Regions from separate parts of the Pseudomonas sp. S2_C03 genome, predicted to be linked through region 1. Evidence: riboswitches for the same ligand, from Rfam matches in the RefSeq annotation. Region 1 holds a riboswitch; each other region holds the start of a gene.
The links. A riboswitch is a leader RNA that binds a small molecule or an ion and turns the genes downstream of it on or off. The one in region 1 is predicted to bind cobalamin.
Positions count from the first base shown of each region.

Region 2: it holds a riboswitch for cobalamin, as region 1 does, so the genes downstream of both, cobO (cob(I)yrinic acid a,c-diamide adenosyltransferase) here and cobW (cobalamin biosynthesis protein CobW) in region 1, are expected to answer to the same signal.
Region 3: it holds a riboswitch for cobalamin, as region 1 does, so the genes downstream of both, AB4N64_RS11555 (ABC transporter substrate-binding protein) here and cobW (cobalamin biosynthesis protein CobW) in region 1, are expected to answer to the same signal.

Region 1 is NZ_CP162766.1:2,135,850-2,142,150, forward strand. Features, by position in the region: gene AB4N64_RS09760 (acyltransferase family protein) at 1-176, shown strand, start outside; gene nfuA (Fe-S biogenesis protein NfuA) at 234-818, shown strand; gene cobM (precorrin-4 C(11)-methyltransferase) at 888-1,634, opposite strand; gene AB4N64_RS09775 (cobalamin biosynthesis protein) at 1,715-2,128, opposite strand; gene AB4N64_RS09780 (CbtA family protein) at 2,125-2,817, opposite strand; gene AB4N64_RS09785 (CbtB domain-containing protein) at 2,829-3,023, opposite strand; cobalamin riboswitch at 3,142-3,368, opposite strand; cobalamin riboswitch at 3,533-3,745, shown strand; gene cobW (cobalamin biosynthesis protein CobW) at 3,845-4,906, shown strand; gene cobN (cobaltochelatase subunit CobN) at 4,910-6,301, shown strand, end outside.
Region 2 is NZ_CP162766.1:3,710,089-3,716,389, forward strand. Features, by position in the region: gene bluB (5,6-dimethylbenzimidazole synthase) at 1-357, opposite strand, end outside; gene AB4N64_RS17095 (cobyrinate a,c-diamide synthase) at 354-1,736, opposite strand; gene cobO (cob(I)yrinic acid a,c-diamide adenosyltransferase) at 1,733-2,344, opposite strand; cobalamin riboswitch at 2,428-2,642, opposite strand; gene AB4N64_RS17105 (hypothetical protein) at 2,797-3,381, shown strand; gene AB4N64_RS17110 (PQQ-dependent sugar dehydrogenase) at 3,450-4,763, shown strand; gene AB4N64_RS17115 (O-methyltransferase) at 4,891-5,544, opposite strand; gene AB4N64_RS17120 (C40 family peptidase) at 5,560-6,093, opposite strand; gene AB4N64_RS17125 (C40 family peptidase) at 6,299-6,301, opposite strand, start outside.
Region 3 is NZ_CP162766.1:2,559,832-2,566,132, reverse strand. Features, by position in the region: gene AB4N64_RS11565 (ABC transporter ATP-binding protein) at 60-824, opposite strand; gene AB4N64_RS11560 (FecCD family ABC transporter permease) at 821-1,825, opposite strand; gene AB4N64_RS11555 (ABC transporter substrate-binding protein) at 1,834-2,847, opposite strand; cobalamin riboswitch at 2,977-3,171, opposite strand; gene tspO (tryptophan-rich sensory protein TspO) at 3,284-3,727, shown strand; gene AB4N64_RS11545 (cupin domain-containing protein) at 3,850-4,266, shown strand; gene AB4N64_RS11540 (hypothetical protein) at 4,361-4,687, opposite strand; gene AB4N64_RS11535 (sn-glycerol-3-phosphate transporter) at 4,922-5,380, opposite strand; gene AB4N64_RS11530 (DMT family transporter) at 5,500-6,301, opposite strand, start outside.

The DNA of each region.
Region 1 (6,301 bases):
AGCGCTACGGGGTAGACCCGTACGTGATGTTCATCGTATGCGTCGTTGCCATCGGCGCAGGGGCTTGGGCAAGTTATCAATGGGTGGAAAAGTGCAGCTATCGGTGGCTAAAACAGCGGATTGACGGTGAATCCGCCCGCCAAAGTCAGTCGGTTATTTCCCGACAAAAATACTAGGACTTTGTGCGGCGCGATGATTGGCGTAAACTGCGCCCAAGCCTGTGAGGAGTTTCCATGACTGCTATTACTATCACCGACGCCGCCCACGATTACCTGGCCGATCTGCTCTCCAAGCAGAACACTCCAGGCATCGGCATCCGCGTCTTCATCACCCAGCCCGGCACCCAATACGCGGAAACCTGCATTGCCTATTGCAAGCCGGGCGAGGAAAAACCCGAAGACACCGCATTGGGGCTGAAAAGCTTCACTGCCTACATCGACTCGTTCAGTGAAGCTTTCCTGGATGACGCGGTCGTCGACTACGCCACCGATCGTATGGGTGGCCAACTGACCATCAAGGCGCCAAACGCCAAAGTACCGATGGTCAACGCCGACAGCCCGATCAACGAGCGTATCAATTACTACCTGCAAACCGAGATCAATCCGGGGCTGGCCAGCCACGGCGGTCAGGTCAGCCTGATCGACGTGGTGGAGGACGGCATCGCCGTTCTGCAGTTCGGCGGCGGTTGCCAGGGCTGCGGCCAGGCCGACGTAACCTTGAAGGAAGGCATCGAGCGGACCTTGCTCGAGCGCATCCCCGAGCTCAAGGGCGTTCGCGACGTGACCGACCACACGCAGAAAGAAAACGCCTACTACTAAGGTGTTCGCTGCGACATGAAAAACGGCGCCCCGTGAGCGCCGTTTTTTTATGCGTCAAATTCGAGGGCCTCAAGGGCGATACAGATGCGCATGCCCAGCCCGATACAACGACGACTCACTGAACTGATCACTGCCCAGCACCCGCCCAACCAGAATCAACGCCGTGCGCCGAAACCCCTTGGCCTCAACCTTTGCGGCAATATCCTCGATCGTCCCCACTACCCAGTCCTGATCCGGCCAGGTCGCCCGGTGTATCACGGCAATGGGGCAATCGGCGCCGTAATGCGGCAGCAATTCAGCCAGGATTTTGCGCAAATGGTTGACGCCCAGATGAATCGCCATGGTCGCCCCGTGCTGCGCCAGACTGCCCAGCTCTTCACCGACCGGCATCGCGGTCTTATCGGCGTAACGGGTCAGGATCACACTCTGTGATACGTCCGGCAGAGTCAGTTCTGCGCCCAGCAATGCGGCGCAGGCCGCCGTCGCAGTGACGCCGGGGACGATCTCGAATGGTATGCCCAGCTCGCGCAAATAGCGGATCTGCTCGCCAATCGCGCCATACAGGGACGGGTCCCCGGAATGCACCCGCGCCACGTCCTGGCCATTGGCATGAGCGCCCTTGATCAGTTCGATGATCTGCTCCAGGTGCAGTTCGGCGCTGTTGACCACCTGTTCGGCGCTATGGCCCTCCAGCACGGCGGCGGGCACAAGGGAGCCGGCATAGATGATCACCGGACAGCTGCGGATCAGGCGCTGGCCTTTGACCGTGATCAGTTCCGGGTCGCCAGGACCTGCGCCAATGAAGTAGACGGTCATCGTCGTTTCCTGTCAAAAAAGGGTTGGGCAAGGCTTCAGATGAAGATTGCTCATGTTCAGGGGCGGGGATTATCGGGATTTTACGCTGCGCCGGCCAATGCCAGTGTCGCCTGGGCGTATTTTTGTCGTGAAATCAGCAAGGTCGCCGGTGCCTGAGTGAGTTGTTCGGCGAGGGCGAGGGCGGTGCTCTCGGCCACGCCGTAGCAGCCGGTGCGTTCGAAGGCGATCTGCGAACGGTGGCTTAAGCACGGCTCGTAGGGCGCCAGTTGTTCACTGCTGAAATACGTCAGCGGCAGGTCGAGTTGTGCAGCCAGTTCGATCAGGCCGGGCTCGTCACGTTTCAGGTCGATGCTGGCCAGGGCCTGTATTTGACGCAGTTCGATTTGATGAGCCTGGAGGACCTGGTCGAGCAAAGCGCGCAGCGTTTCGACCGGGCAGCCGCGCTGACAGCCCAGGCCGACCACCAGGGTCGGCGCTGTGCTTTCAATGATCATGCCTGGTTCTGACGACGGAACAGCCACGCGCTGAGCAAGCCAAGGGCCAACCAAAACGCGACGTTAGTCAGTTGCGAAGCCATCTTGAATTGCGATTCCAACGCTTCTGGCGCGAGCATCGAATGCACCTCCGGCTGCGGTGCGCCGATCACATGCGGAACGGCGATGATCGCCACGCCCAGCAATTTCATCAGCCAATGGCGGCTGAACACGATCAGGGCAATGCCGACAGCGGTCGAAGCGGCGGTGCCGATCCACCACATTTGCCGTTGCGCGAGATCCGCCGCGGCGGTGCCCGGCAGTTCAGGGGGCAGGCCGAGGGTTGGCGCCAGCACGAAAGTGGCGTAGCCCGCCAGGCCCCAGAGCAGGCCCTGTGCAGTTTTGGTCGGTGCGCGCAGGGTGTAGAGACCGGCGAGCATCAGTGCAAAACCGACGGCGACGACAAGGTTGCCACCGGTGGTCGACAGCACGCGCTGCCAGCCGTCTTCCGGCTCCCAGGCTTCGGTGTCGTGGCTGTGCGCGGCCGTGCCGGCAGCATGTTCATGCACTTCAACGGCGGCAGGCTCGGATTTCTCGTAGGTTTCGGCCTGCAAAATCAGCGGCGAAACCCAGAAACTTTGCAGCAGCGTGAGCAGCAGGGCGGCCAGCAGTCCGGAAAAACCTGCGGTTTGCGCGATACGCTTGATCATGTCGTCAGGTCTCAATGGCAAGGGAACGCGGCGCTGTGGCGGGTATCGTGGGCGGCGTTGTGGACCGCTTCGATGTGCGAGAAACCGGCGAAGTAGACCAGGCACGCGCCCAGGATTGATGCGCAGACGGCGACGGTCAGGCGTTGGGTCAGGGTGGTTGTGTGGCTGCTGGCCGGTGCGTGGCCGGTGCTGCTGATGATCGACATGGCGCTTCCCTCTGTTCTGTCAGGGTGACGAGAGCGCATGCAGACACCCTGCGTAGCGTGCACGCAGAGGTTCAAACAGCGCCCGCCCACCGCGGGTTTGTTGTTTTCGTGATCGTATCGTCACTGTGTGTTGCGGGCCGGTCTCCGGGCTCGCGAGGGGCTTGGGCATCTGCCGAAACCTGCAAGAATCGCCTTCCCATGCCGATGATCGGCACAGTGGATCTGATTCTTCGCTCGCTTACCGTTGCGGGGGCAGCACCGGACTGACATGGGCTTGAGTAAAGCACATGATTCACCGGTTTCCCGTTTCACCCTGTGAAGGGCACCCGTAACAAGGCGTGTAGGAGAGCATGGGGCGGCTTTGCCGTCAATCGAGACCGGGTCGCGCCCATCGCGAGCAAGCCCGCTCCCACAGGGGACTGCGGACACCGGCCCATTGTGGGAGCGGGCTTGCCCGCGATGGCGTCCCGATTGCCGCCACAAGAATTTGACCCGCCCACAGACCATGCGTAGCCTTGTCGCTTCGAGGTTCTTCGCCATTGTCGAAGCTAAGAAGGGAACGCGGTCAATGCCGCGGCTGCCCCCGCAACTGTGAACGGTGATGTTCGCTGCCACGCCACTGCAAGCCCTGCACAATGGGTTCGCGGGAAGGCGCAGCGAATGCCGGGCCAACCGCCCGGCACACTGTCAGCCAGGAGACCTGCCTCGATCCAGATTCTCACTACAACCGGGCGGGGTGATCCGGTGGCGAAACTCTTGCGCGCACCGCTGTTGCAGCGCTTGTCGTCCCGTATGCCCGCCACCTTGCCAAAGGGCATCCGATGAAAACACTGGCCAAACTCCCCGTCACTATCGTCACCGGGTTTCTCGGCTCGGGCAAGACCACCTTGCTGCGCCACATGCTCGACAACGCCCAGGGCCGTCGTATCGCCGTAATCGTCAACGAGTTCGGCGAGCTGGGCATCGATGGCGAAATCCTCAAGCAGTGCTCCATCGGCTGCACCGAGGAAGAAGCCGTCGGTCGTGTCTTCGAGCTGGCCAACGGCTGCCTGTGCTGCACCGTGCAGGAGGAGTTCTTCCCGGTGATGCGCGAACTGGTGGCGCGCCGGGGCGACCTCGACCACATCCTCATCGAAACCTCTGGTCTGGCACTGCCCAAGCCATTGGTGCAAGCCTTTCAGTGGCCGGAAATCCGCAGCGCCTGCACAGTCGACGCGGTGATCACCGTGGTCGACAGCCCGGCCGTCGCTGCTGGCACTTTCGCCGCGTTCCCGGATCAGGTCGACGCCCAGCGTAAACTCGACCCGAACCTGGACCACGAGTCGCCCCTGCACGAGCTGTTCGCCGACCAACTGGCCAGCGCCGACCTGGTGATTCTCAACAAGGCCGACCTGATCAACCCTGAAGACCTGGCCCGCGTGCGCCTGGAAGTCGCCGAAGAATTGCCGCCGGCGGTCAAGATCATCGAAGCCAGCAGCGGTCGCTTGCCGCTCGATGTGCTGATCGGCCTGGGTGCTGGTTCCGAAGAACACATCGACAGCCGTCACAGTCACCACGATCACCACCACGAAGGCGAGGACGATCACGATCACGACGCGTTCGACTCCATCTCCATCGAATTGCCCCAGGCCGACGAGAGCCTGTTGCTGGATGCGCTGACCCAGTTGGTGATCAAGCACGACATCCTGCGCGTCAAGGGCTTCGCGGCGATCCCCAATAAGCCGATGCGCCTGCTGATCCAAGGTGTGGGCACACGCTTCGACAAGCACTTCGACCGCCAGTGGGGCGCCGATGAAGCGCGCACCACACGCCTGGTACTGATCGGCCAGGCGCTGGACGCCGTGCAACTCGAAGCGCAACTGCGCGCCGCGCTCAGCGTGTAACCCATGCACCTGCTCAGGACCCAGCCCGGCGGTTTCGTGTCGGATGACAACATCGCCGACCTTGGACAAACCCCCGCCGAGCTGGTGATCCTGTGCAGTGGCGACTCCAGCCTCGCCTTGCTCGCCGAGGCCGCGCAACAGTTACCCGACGATTACCCGAGCGTGCGCCTGGCCAATCCGATGCAGGTGCAGAATCACGCCTCGGTGGATTTGTACGTCGATGAAGTGTTGCGCCATGCCAAGGTGATCCTGATTTCGCTGCACGGCGGCATCGCCTATTGGCGCTATGGCGTCGAGCAACTGATCGAGCTGTCCCGGCGCGGCGTGCAATTGATTCTGGTGCCCGGTGACGACCGCCCGGACCCCGAACTCAGCGACCTGAGCACGGTAGCGGTCGAAGAGCGTGACCGGCTCTGGCACTACCTGCGCCAGGGCGGCATGGCCAACGCCCTGGACCTGTTCCGCTGTTTGGCGAGTCGCTGGCTCGGTCGCGATTACACCTGGAGTGAACCCCAAGCCCTGCCGCGCACCGCGATCTATCACCCGAGCAAAAGCCCGGCTGTGCTCAGCGACTGGCAAGCCGACTGGGAGGCCGGGAAGCCAGTGGCGGCAGTGCTGTTTTACCGCTCGCACTTGCAGGCGGCGAACACGGGCTTCATCGATGTGTTCTGCCAGCGCTTGCAAGCGGCGGGGCTCAATCCCGTGCCGATTGCGGTGGCCAGCCTGAAAGAGCCCGGTTGCCTGACGGTGGTCGAGGACTGGCTGGACCAGGTCGACGCGGCGGTGATCCTCAACACCACCGGCTTTGCTCAATCCAGCCCGGAAGCGCCGCACCTGCGTCCGTTTCGTCGCAATATCCCGGTGATCCAGGCCATCTGTGCCCAGGACAACGAGCCCGGCTGGCGTGACAGCGAGCAAGGGCTGGGCCCGCGTGACCTGGCGATGCACATTGCGCTGCCGGAGCTGGATGGACGCATCATCAGCCGCCCGATCAGTTTCAAGGACCTGGCCTGGCGCAGCGAACGCAGCCAGTCCGATGTGGTGTGCTACCGGGCAGCGCCCGAGCGCATGGATTTTGTCGCTGAGCTGGCGTGGCGCTGGGTGGAACTTGCGCGGGTGCCCAATGGTGAGAAACGCATTGCCTTGATCCTCGCCAATTATCCGACCCGGGATGGGCGCATTGGCAACGGCGTCGGCCTCGATACGCCGGCCGCCGCCCTGAACATCCTTCGGGCGTTGCACGAGCAAGGTTACCCGCTGCCAGCCGAATTGCCGGACAGCGGAACCGCGTTGATCCAGCAATTGCTCGGCGGCGTCAGCAATGACCTCGACAATCTCGACCTGCGTCCGTGCCATCAGAGCCTCGCGCTGGATGACTACACGCGACTGTTCGAA
Region 2 (6,301 bases), 1.6 Mb from region 1:
AATATGCCGTTCGCGGTCGTCCATCAGCGCCGCAATCAGCACCTCGGCGCAGTCGTTGATACCTTCCACTTTCAGCTTCATGAATTCGTCACTGCGCTCGCCGAGGGCCTCAGCGGTGCGCATGCGCTCTTCCTCCACCAGCGACTGGATCCTGCCGCGCAGGCTGCGGTCGCTGATGCGGATGAAACGCCACGGCTGCATCAGGCCAACGCTCGGCGCCTGGTGTGCGGCTTCGAGCAGGCGCCGCAGTTGCTCAGGTTCTACGGTGCCACCCGTGAAGTGACGCATGTCACGGCGTTCGGCGATGGCGCGGTAGACCGCTTGGCGTTCGGCCTCGGAGAAGGCGTTATCGGTCATGACCCTATCGCGGGCAAGCCCGCTCCTACACCAATACACTCGCCCCCTGTAGGAGCGGGCTTGCCCGCGATGGCGTCCGTAAGGTCCGGCGCAAAAAGCGCAGCAATCGCAGGAGGATTTGACGGAAAATAAAAATGCACATAAGAAGCCGTCATCCGCCCCTCACGATAAACGGCCTCCGCGCCGCGCCCCCCGTTCGGGCTCAGGCCGCGAGCAATCGGAGCCAGCCCGGTGGTGGTCAGCGAATGGTGATAGGTGTGCCCGCGCAGCGAGCCTTCCGGTAATTCAACCGCCTGCAAGGCGAGCGCCGCCAGGCGTTTCTGCATCACCGCATCCCCCGCCAGCAAGCCGGCCAACTCGGCGCGAGTGCCCTCGACATCCGTCAACGAATCAAGCAGGTAGAGCATGCCGCCGCATTCGGCCAGCAACGGTTTGCCGGCTGCATGGTGGGCGCGGATCGCTTCTAGCATCGACGTGTTCTGCGCCAGCGCCACGTGGTGCAGTTCCGGGTAACCGCCGGGCAAGTAGAGGCTGTCGGCGAGCGGCAGTTGCGTGTCACGAATCGGCGAGAAGAATGCCAACTCGGCGCCCATCGCCCGCAGCAGGTCCAGGCTGGCGCCATAGGTGAACGCAAAGGCTTCATCACGCGCCACGGCAATGCGCACGCCGGCCAGCCAAGGATCGACCGCGATCACTTCGGGGGCCGCAAACGCCACGGCGGGCGGCAGCGCGACTTCGCAACTGCTGGCCAGGGCATCGGCAGCAGCATCGAGACGCAGATCCAGATCGTTCAATTCACTGGCCTGAACCAGGCCCAGGTGTCGGCTCGGCAGCTCGATTCCGGTTTCCCGGGACAGCGCGCCGTACCAGCGCAAACCTTCGGTCAGGCTGCCTTCGAGCAATTGCGCATGGCGCAGGGTGCCGACCCGGTTGGCCAGCACACCGGCAAACGGCAGGTCCGGTTGATAGCGGGCCAGGCCCAGTGCCAGGGCGCCAAAGGTCTGCGCCATGGCCGTGCCGTCAATCACCGCGAGTACAGGCACACCGAAGTGACGCGCCAGGTCGGCGCTGGACGGGGTACCGTCGAACAGGCCCATGACCCCTTCAATGAGAATCAGGTCAGCCTCGGCGGCGGCTTCCCACAACAGTCGCCGGCTTTCCTGCTCGCCGACCATCCACATGTCCAATTGATACACCGGCGCACCGCTGGCGCGCTCGAGGATCATCGGGTCGAGAAAGTCCGGGCCACACTTGAAGACGCGCACCTTGCGCCCCTGGTTGCGATGCAACCTCGCCAGGGCGGCGGTGACGGTGGTCTTGCCCTGACCGGAGGCCGGCGCGGCAATCAATACCGCCGGGCAATGACGTGGCTCACTCACAGTTCAACGCCCTTCTGCGCCTTGATACCGGCCTGGAAGGCGTGCTTGATCATGCCCATTTCGGTAACGGTGTCGGCCAACTCGATCATCTCGGGTTTGGCGCCGCGGCCGGTCACCACCACGTGCTGCATCGGCGGACGCGCTTGCAGGTCGCTGAGGACCTGATCGAGGTCGAGGTAGCCGTGCTTGAGAGCGATGTTCAACTCATCCAGCACCACCAGACCAATCGACGGATCGCGCAGCAACTCGCGGGACACCGCCCAGGCCGCTTCGGCGGCAGCGATGTCACGCTGGCGGTCCTGGGTTTCCCAGGTAAAGCCTTCGCCCATCACGTGGAAACGCACCTGCTCCGGGAAGCGGCGGAAAAACAATTCTTCACCGGTACTGTTGCGACCCTTGATGAACTGCACCACGCCGCACTGCATGCCATGGCCCATGGAACGGGCGAGCATGCCAAACGCCGAGCTGCTTTTGCCTTTCCCATTGCCGGTGAGCACCAGCAGCAGGCCGCATTCGTTTGGCGAGTTGGCGATGCGTTCGTCGATCACGGCTTTTTTACGCAACATGCGCGCCAAATGGCGTTCGTCACGATCTGGGGTATCGGTCATGGGGGAGCTCTCCGTTGAGGCGGGATAACGGCGGGCAGGCACAAGAAACAGATGGCAAGAAGCCCGACATCGCCCACCGTGATGTCGCTGGATTGAATCAGGCCGGTCTCCGGGCTCATGAGCGGCATCACGCCGGACTGCGCGCCTTCCCATGTCGCGATCGACACAGTGGCTCAAGGCGCAGCTTTCACTCATTTACCGTTGCGGGGGCAGCGCCGGGATCGTGCACGCACTCACCGGCTTCCCTGTTTCACTCTGCCGACCTGGGTCACAGAGCACCTGAAACAAGCCGCGAAGGTTAGAGGGTTGGGGGTGGAGCGTCAATTAAAGCCGGGAGGCTGGCGGATGAATAACTGCCGTCGATCAATAAAATGACGCCAATCTTGTGCCAGACTCCCAGCAGTGATATCAAAGAGCCACAACCCCACATCACAAGAACAAGGGTGAGCACCATGCAAGGCATGATTATCAGCAATCCGCGACTGGAATTCCTGCGCCCGCTGCTGGAACGCTGGTTTGATTGTATAGACCGCTACAACGCCGTACGGGGCGATAACGACACACCTTACTGGTACGACGAAAAAGCCAATCTGGGTTTGCTCGCGGCCGCCGCCTGGATGGCCGAAATGGTCACCCTGCAAGACACCCAGACCCGCAAGCAGCTTGAGGAAGGCGAACGCAACGCCCGCGCCAATCTGTTCATCGCCTCCAGCGAAACGCGCGCGTATCTTCAGGCCACCCAACGCTGGCCACGGGTCAACAGTCTCAACCTGACCCAGGCGTTGGCGGAAATCACCAGCGACGCCAAACGCATCAGCTACAGCAGCGACCTGAAACTGGGCTGCCTGTTCGTGGCCCCGCAAAAAGCCCAGCACGGCGCCACGCCGGAAGAGCTGCAGGACATGGTCGATGACCTGCAAAAAGAACATTCCTGCGCGGTCGCCTGGTACTTCCCCTACGCCTACCGCAAATTACGCAACGAAGCGGGCAACTATCATCCGGGCATCGCGGTGTTGTTCAAGGAAGCTCACGGCTGACCGGTTGAACCATCTCGGGCTTGCGCTTCTCTACTGATCAGATCACTGCATTCTTAGGGAAGTTCAGCATGCGCAAGCCCCAGCTCGCTCTCGTCATCACCATGGCCGCCGGGCTCGCTGCCTGCGGTGAAACTTCCACCCTGCAGGTCTCCGACGGCACCGGCCCATCCCCGCAACTGCCAGAACCGAACAAGACACTGTTCCCGACAATGAACATCGCCCCGGCCATCGGCTGGCCGGCCGGCGCCAAACCGACGGCAGCAGCGGGCACTCAGGTGGCTGCATTTGCCGAAGGCCTCGATCACCCACGCTGGCTCTACGTACTGCCCAACGGCGACGTGCTGGTGGCCGAAACCAATGCGCCGCCCAAACCCGATGACGATAAAGGCATCAAGGGCTGGATCACCAAGAAAGTCATGAGCCGTGCCGGGGCTGCCGTACCCAGCCCCAACCGCATCACGTTGCTGCGCGACAAAGACCACGATGGCATCGCCGAAATCCGTACCGTGTTCCTGGAAAACCTCAACTCCCCCTTCGGCATGACACTGGTCGGTAATGACCTGTACGTCGCCGACACCGACAGACTGCTGCGTTTCAATTACCAGCAAGGCGACACCACGATCAAATCCCAACCCATGAAGGTGATTGACCTGCCGGGTGGCACGCTGAATCACCATTGGACAAAAAACGTCATCGCAAGCAAGGACGGCAGCAAGCTGTACGTCACGGTGGGCTCCAACAGTAACGTCGGCGAAAACGGCATGGACAAGGAAGAAGGACGCGCGGCAATCTGGGAAGTGGATCGTGCCACTGGCAACCACCGGATATTCGCCTCGGGCTTGCGCAACCCCAACGGCATGGCGTGGGAACCGCAGAGCGGCGCGCTGTGGACAGCGGTCAACGAGCGCGATGAAATCGGCAGTGACCTGGTGCCGGACTACATCACTTCGGTGAAGGAAGGTGCGTTCTATGGCTGGCCGTTCAGTTACTACGGCCAGCACATCGATGTACGCGTAGAACCTCAAAATCCGGACCTGGTGGCCAAGGCTATTGCACCGGATTACGCAGTCGGCCCGCATACCGCCTCATTGGGCCTGGCCTTCGCAGAAGGCAATACGTTGCCGGCCCAATTCAAGGAAGGCGCTTTCGTCGGCCAGCATGGCTCGTGGAACCGGAAACCGCACAGTGGCTACAAAGTGATCTTCGTGCCCTTCAGCGCGGGCAAACCGAGCGGCGCGCCAGTGGATGTGCTCACGGGTTTTCTCAATGACGAAGAGAAAGCCATGGGTCGCCCGGTGGGCGTGGTGATCGATCAGCAGGGCGACCTGCTGGTGGCCGATGATGTGGGGAACAAGGTGTGGCGGGTGTCTGCCGCGAAATGACCTTCCCCCTTTAGGAGCGAGCATGCTCGCGATGATCGTCAACGAAAACGTTGGCTATCTGACACCCAGCGGCGTTTTCCAGTCCATCGCGAGCATGCTCGCTCCTACAGGGCGCGCGTGAAGGCCTCTAGCGCTTACGACAAAGCGTCAACCCATCCCCCAGTGGCAACAGCGACAGGTCCACTCGCGCGTCATCCTTCAACGCACGATTGAGCGCCTGGATCGCGCGGGTGTCAGCGCTTTCGGGCGCTGACTCCAGCACCCGCCCACTCCACAGCGTGTTGTCGAACACCGCCAGGCCGCCAACGCGCAACAGACGCAGGGCATGCTCAAGATAGTGGGGGTAGTTGGCCTTGTCGGCATCGATGAAGATCAGATCGAACTGCCCTGGCTCATCCAACTGAGACAGGGTGTGCAGCGCAGGCGCCAGCCGCAGGTCAATCCGCTCGTCCAGGCCCGCCTCCTGCCAGTAACGACGCGCGATGACATTATAGTCGCCGGGTACATCACAGCAGATCAGTGCACCGTCATCCGGCAAGGCGGCCGCCATGCACAACGCGCTGTAACCGGTGAAAGTGCCGATTTCCAGAATTCGTCTTGCACCGATCAGCCTGACCAGCAAGGCAAGGAATTGCCCCTGTTCCGGCGCCACCTGCCAGCGCGCCATGGGCAGCGCCTGGGTTTCGTCGCGCAGGCGTTTGAGCAGCGGCGTTTCCCTCAGGGAAACGTCGAGCAGGTATTGGTACAGGGCATCATCGAGATTCAGCGTGCGAGCGGTCATGACAACCTCTCCAGACTAGGGGTTGCGCGCCAGATGCTCGGGTTGCAGAACACGCTTCGCGCTCAGGTAGGCTTTCTGCCAATACGCCTTGGACAAGCTGTCGAGCTTGACCGTGCCACCGGTGGCCGGCGCATGGACAAATCGACCCTCACCAACGTAGATCCCGGCGTGACTCACCTGAGAGCCGCCGTTGGTGGCGAAGAACACCAGATCACCACTTTGCAGGCCTTCTTTGCCGACATCGGCCGCCTGCATGCTGATCATTTCGCGAGTCGTACGCGGCAACGAAATACCGGCGGCGTCGCGATAGACGTAACCAATCAGGCCACTGCAATCGAAACCGGAATCCGGTGTGTTGCCCCCCCAGCGATAAGGTGTGCCGACCAGGCCCAGAGCGCGAAACAACACGTCTTCTGCCTCGGGTGAGGACGGCTGTGGCGTACCAAAGACAATCGGCGCGCGAACCACAGGCGCAGGTGGCGTGCGGCTGGCGCAAGCGCTGAGCAGCGCGGCGAGGAGCATGAGTGCGAGGCGGGCCGACATCGTCATAAGCAGAGCATCCTGATCTGTCTGCGGCTTTTTTCTGCCCAAGCGACAGAAAAGAAAACCGCCTGCGCAAGGCGCAGGCGGTTTGCCATCAATAATAGATCAGGATTCTAGCGCCTATGGGGCAAACTTCAAGTAAGACTTTAAGTTCACCATGTAACCAGTGCGGTTACTGCCCGGCAGTGGTCGCCACCGACCGAATGAAGCATTA
Region 3 (6,301 bases), 420 kb from region 1:
ATGCCCGGCGGTGGCTCTGACTCCATCGCGAGCGTGCTCGCTCCTGCATCAACGCTGCATCAGGTAGAGCGCAACCTCAGTATCTGCGCGCCATCGAACGGGTCGGTCAGGTAATGTGCCTGCACGCCAAAGGTGTCGAGCAACCGTTGCGGCGTCAGCACCTCAAGCGGTTTGCCGAGCGCCACTAACCGGCCGTGATCAAGCACCGCCAGGCGATCACACGTCAGCGCCTGATTGAGGTCATGCAGTGCAATCAATGTGGTGACAGGCAATGACTGCACCTCGCGAAGAATCGCCAGTTGATGCTGGATATCCAGATGATTGGTCGGCTCATCCAACAACAAGATCTGCGGCCGTTGGGCGAGGGCTCGGGCGATGTGTACGCGTTGGCGCTCGCCACCCGACAGGCTGCGCCAGGTGCGCTTGCTCAGGTGCGCGGCATCCACGTCATGCAACGCCTGGCGGACAATGGCGTCATCTTCGCTCGACCATGGGCTCAACGCTGACAGCCACGGTGTACGCCCCAACGCCACCGCATCAAATACCCGAATGGCCTCGTCGGTATCCGCCTGTTGCTCGACCACTGCCAACTGCTGCGCGATGCTGCGTCGCGACAGCTCGCCCAAGCGCTGGCCACCCAGGCGCACGTCTCCGGTCGCCGGTGCACGCAACCCGGCCAGCAACTTCAGCAGCGTCGATTTGCCCGATCCATTCGGGCCGACGATGCCCAGGGTTTCGCCCAACCGGACCTCAAGATCAATGTCATTGAGCAGTTCGGCGTCCCGCACGCGAAAGCCCAGGCCAGAGCAGCTCAAGACACTCATCGAGCATTCCTCCGACCAATCAGAATCAGCGCAAACACCGGTGCGCCAACCAGTGCGGTAATCACACCGACCGGAATCACCTGACCCTTGATCAAGGTTCGCGATAACACATCCGCTGCAATCAGGAACAACGCACCGCCCAAGGCGCTGGCCGGTAACAGCCGCGAATGCCCGGTGCCCAGCATCAGCCGAGCCGCATGGGGAATCACCAGCCCGACGAAGCCGATGGAGCCGACAATCGACACCATCACCGCCGTCACCAGCGCTGCGCAACCAATGAGCACCAACTGCACGCGCCGTACCGCAATGCCCAATGACGCCGCCGAGTCGACGCCAAAGGTAAACGCATCCAGCGCACGCCGATGCCATAAACACACGACCAGGCCAGCGACGGCCACCGGTACCGCCAGCCACACCGACGGCCAGCGCACACCACTGAGATTGCCCAGCAACCAGAACAGAATGCCGCGCGCCTGCTCGGAACTGGCGGACTTGGTGATCAGGAATGCGGTCATTGCATTGAATAGTTGCGACCCGGCAATGCCCGCCAGGATAATCTGCCCGGTCCCCCCCGACGTACCGCTGACTCGCGCCAGCAACACCACCAGCGCAAAGGCGGTCATGGCGCCGACAAAGGCCCCCGCCGACAACGTCAGCAAACCCGCGCCGACACCCAGCAACGCTACCAGGACGGCACCCGTCGAAGCACCCGCGCTGATGCCCAGCAGATAAGGTTCCGCCAACGGATTGCGCAACAAGGATTGCAAGATGACTCCGCACGTCGCCAGCCCGGCGCCGCAAGCGGCGGCCACCAGCGCTCGGGTCAGGCGGTAGTTCCAGACGATGCCTTCATCGATGGGGTTCAGCGCATAACCCGCGCCCCACAGTTTATTGGCCAGCACCTGGAGCACCACGAGCGGGTCGATGGGCGTTTCACCAATGGCAACACCTGCCAGCACCGCCAGCGACAGCATCACCAGCGCAAGCAATGTACGTATCAAGGCTGCAGTCATTTCGGCAGATCGTAACCGTCGATGGCCGTGGCCAGTTGCTCGAGGCCGTCGAACATCCGAGCGCTGGCCTGCAAGGCCATGGCGTCGACGATGATGATGCGGTTGTGCTTCACCGCGTCCATGTTGCGGGTGACCGGATCGCTGCGCAGGAAGGCCAGTTTTTTCTCATGGTCATCCGCCGGGAAGCGGCGACGGTCCATGCGTGCGATCACCAGGAAAGTCGGGTTGGCCTTGGCGATGGTTTCCCAGCCCACGGTTGGCCATTCTTCATCGGAGTCCACCACGTTACGCACGCCCAGGGTGCTGAGCATGAAGTCCGGAATGCCCTTGTGCCCGGCCACAAACGGATCGACGTTCATGTCGGTGCTGGAAAACCACACCAGGGCACTGGCCTGTTTGACACCTTTTTGCTGGACCTTGGCCACGGAGGCGGCCAGCTTGGCTTTAAGCTCGGTGACCCACTGCTCGCCACGGTCCTGCACGTCGAAAATCTGTGCCAGTTGCTCGATGCTCTTGTAAATGGTGTCAATGCGAAACGGCTCCAGGCGCGTGCCGTCGGCGCCTACCCGATTGTCCTTGCCCTCGCAGTCGGACGGGAGCAGGTAGGTCGCGATCTTCAGTTCATGAAACTGTTCACGGGTGCCGACCGCGCCTTGTGGCCCGACCATCCATTCGAACTCCACGGTCACCAGTTCCGGACGCTTGCCGATCACGGCTTCAAAACTCGGCTCGTTGTTCGCCAGGCGTTCGACCTTGTCGTTTTGCGTCTTGTAAGCCGGCAGCACATCGTTGAACCACAGCGAAGTGGCGGCCACCTTGTTGCCCAGGCCCAAGGCATACAGCATCTCGGTGCCGGCCTGGCCAATCGTCACGGCGCGGGTTGGCGCGTGAGCAAAGGTGAGGGGAGTGCCGCAGTTGTCGATGGTCAGCGGGTACTGCGTCGGGGCGGCTTGTGCGAAGGCGCACAGGCCAAGGCTGGTGAACAGCGCAGTAAGGCGGGGCAACAGCATGGGGCAATCTCCATTTGAACCGGACTTGAAACGGGCGCGGTACGGGTCTGGAAACACACCATCGAACGCTGCTGTAAAAGCTGGGCAAGGCCGCTCGGCACGGATGTCCTCCCCGGACACCCCGCCGGTTAGTGATTTGCTTGGCCGGCAGGTCTCCTGACTGATGCGTCGTCGCCACGCTCCAGCCTTCCCGGATCAGGTCCAGTGACTATCGAGGAGCAGGCTCAGCATCTACAGTTGCGGGGGCAGTTTCGATTGACGCCCGTTGCGGCGTTTCGAATTCCCTATTAGTCCCGTTCGGGAACCGGCGGCGTATGGTAGTCGATCAGGCCGCCGAGGGGGAACGTGGTTTTTTTCACCTTGTACGCCGTGAACTTTTAACGGGTCAGCACCCGTCCAAGTTCCAAATACACCGACACAGGGACCGATCATGACCATGACCTTCTTCATCTTCCTCCTGGCCTGCGCGGCGGCCGCCAGCACCGGTGTGCTGTTCAAGCCGGGCGAGTGGTACCAGTCGCTGGTCAAGCCAGGCTTCACGCCGCCCAACTGGTTGTTCCCGGTTGCCTGGACGATCATCTACCTGCTGCTCGCCTGGGCCGGCTACCGCTTGAGCCTGATCCCCGGCAGCCAGATCGTGTTGGCACTCTGGGCCGCGCAAATCGCGCTCAACACCTTGTGGACGCCGGTATTCTTCGGCGCGCATCACGTGTTGGCGGGGATGGTGATTCTGGTGGTGTTGTGGCTGGTGGTCGCGGCCATGGTCGTCATGGCCCTGCGCCTGGACCTGATTACCGGTTTGATCCTGTTTCCCTACCTCGCCTGGCTCTGTGTCGCCGCTGCGCTGAACTTCTCCATTCTGCGTAACAACCCTCGATAGTTTGTTACGCGGTGTAAGAACAGAAGTGCCCGGGACGTGATTTATCCGCGTCCCGGGCAAAAATTATCATCGCGTTCCAGTTCGCAGGCGGTGCGCCGCGACAGCTTTGAGGGAACGCACACATGAAAACCATTGGCTTACGCCACGCTCTCCACGCCTTGCTTCTCGCCGCGACGACCACCACCCTCTGCGCTCCCGCGAACGCCGAGGCGCTGGACAACAAGCAATTTTCGTCAATGCGCAGCGAAGATGTGCAATGGCAGGGTTTTCCCGCGTTCCCCGACGGCGCCAAACTGGCGGTGATCGTTGGCAACCCGAGTCAGTCGGGGCCTTATGTGGTCAGGGTCAAAGTACCGAACGGCTTGAAACTGATGCCGCATACCCACTCGGAAGATCGCATCTATACCGTCATTTCCGGCGTGTTCTATATCGGCCAGGGCAGCACCTTCGACGCCGACAAACTTGTGGCCTACGGGCCGGGCAGTGTGGTCGTGCTGCCGGCGAACACGCCGCACTTCCCACTGGGCGAAGTCCGGTGAGTATGTGTCGCAGGTGTATGGGATCGGGCCTCTGGGGCTCAAGTACATCAATGACGCGGATGACCCGCGTCACGACAAGTAGCCCATTGGTGTGTCAGCTGAGCAACGAAAACCGCAGACGCGGCAGTTTAAAGGCCGTCACGCTGGATGGGGTGGACTCGCGACGTTGATCGACGATCATCTGGCCGATTTCCAAACCCAGCTCTGCAGCATCCTCACGGGTCACGAACCTCAGCGCCGGCGTCTCGCGCGCCTCCCGGATTTCCTGGCCGTCGTACCAGACCGAAACGGTCGTGGTGTGATGGCTCTGCAGGCTTTGGGCCTCGCGGGGTTCCACTTTGATGGGGCCAAACGTTTCGACGAGGATTTCGTAGCCCAGGTAAGTCGCTTGTTTGATTACGGCTGAAGGTTGTGCGGTCATTGCTGCTTTCCATAGCTCTACATCGGACAATGGAAGGCAAAATACTCGAAAATTGGCGCAATGCCAAACTGATATCATGACAAAATGATTACAGTCAATAACCGAGGAAATTGCTGGGTTTCAGGGGAGGGTGGGCTGACCGGTATCCGCATGGAGTGAACCGGCCCGTGGTACGCGCGCCACCCTGAGGCTCGCGGAAGGCTTGGCGCTTTGGAAATATCGGGCGCCCGATGGTCAGTACCGGTAACCCACATTAATCATGGCCGCAGCGCCACCCAGGATTACCAGCTCGGCACCGACCGGCCCGTAAAACGTGCCAATCGCCGGAACAAGTACCGGTGCAACGCCGTAGCGATTGAGTGGAATCCGGTCCTTGTATTTGCCTTTGTAGCCATGAACCAGACCGCCACTGAGCTTGGCGTACACCGGATACTCGTCAGCCACCCAACGATGCCCGTAATAACCGTAGTACGAGCGCTGGTCGAAGGAGTTGAGAAACGTCGCGCCTCCCCAAAGCGAGCCGTCTTCACGATTGCGTTCTACGCCGATCAGCTTTTGGCGGTTGTTGTGATCAGGATCGGGTTTCCAGTGTTTGGTGTAGGCGCTTGTCTGGAAGTACCAGGACTCTCCATCCATGGCGAAGGCACATGGGCTGATCAGGAGTGCGCCCAGGGTGAGCAGTAGAGGTTTCATCGATCACCATTTTTCGGCAGCAGGCGGGAATGCCGAACAAGCGTGCCATCGAAAACGGTGACCATCCGGTCGTTTGGTTTGCCGGACGTTTCGTTCGAAATGATTGGTCATACGCTGTTTTATTTCGAGAACCTTTTCGCACCCGCGACACACACAATGACCGCCAACGTCACTGCAATCATGCCAACGCTCACGTATTCATGCAGTAGCCCGGCCGCCAGGGCCAGACCGAAAAAAGGTTGCAGTAATTGCAGCTGGCCCACGGCAGCGATGCCACCTTGGGCCAACCCGCGATACCAGAATACAAATCCGATCAACATGCTGAACAGTGACACATAACCCAGGCTGAACCACGCCGAAAGGCTGACACCGGTGAAGGAAGCGGGTGCACGCCACACGCTTAGTAACACCATGGCCGGCAACGCCAGCACCAGGGCCCAGGAAATCACCTGCCAACCACCCAGCGTGCGTGACAGTTTTGCGCCCTCGGCGTAGCCCAGGCCGCAGGCGAAGACGGCCAGCAGCATGAGGATGTCGCCGGTGGGGTTGGCGCTCAGGCCTTGGGAGAGGGCGTAGCCGGAAACGAGCATGCTGCCCAATATCGAGAACAGCCAGAACGCCGGGCGTGGCCGTTCGCCTGTGCGAATGACGCCGAAAAGAGCGGTGGCCAGCGGCAGCAGGCCAATGAAGACAATGGAGTGCGCCGAGGTAACGTATTGCAGGGCCAGGGCGGTCAGCAGCGGGAAGCCGACCACCACGCCGAGCGCGACAATCAGCAGCGGTAGAAGTTGATGGCGCGTTGGGCGTTGTTGCTTGAGCAAGGTCAGCAGGCCCAGGGCGAGCAAGCCGGCGATAGTGGCGCGCATGACCGTGAGAAAAACCGGGTCAAACTCCAGCACGGCGACCCGGGTAGCGGGCAGG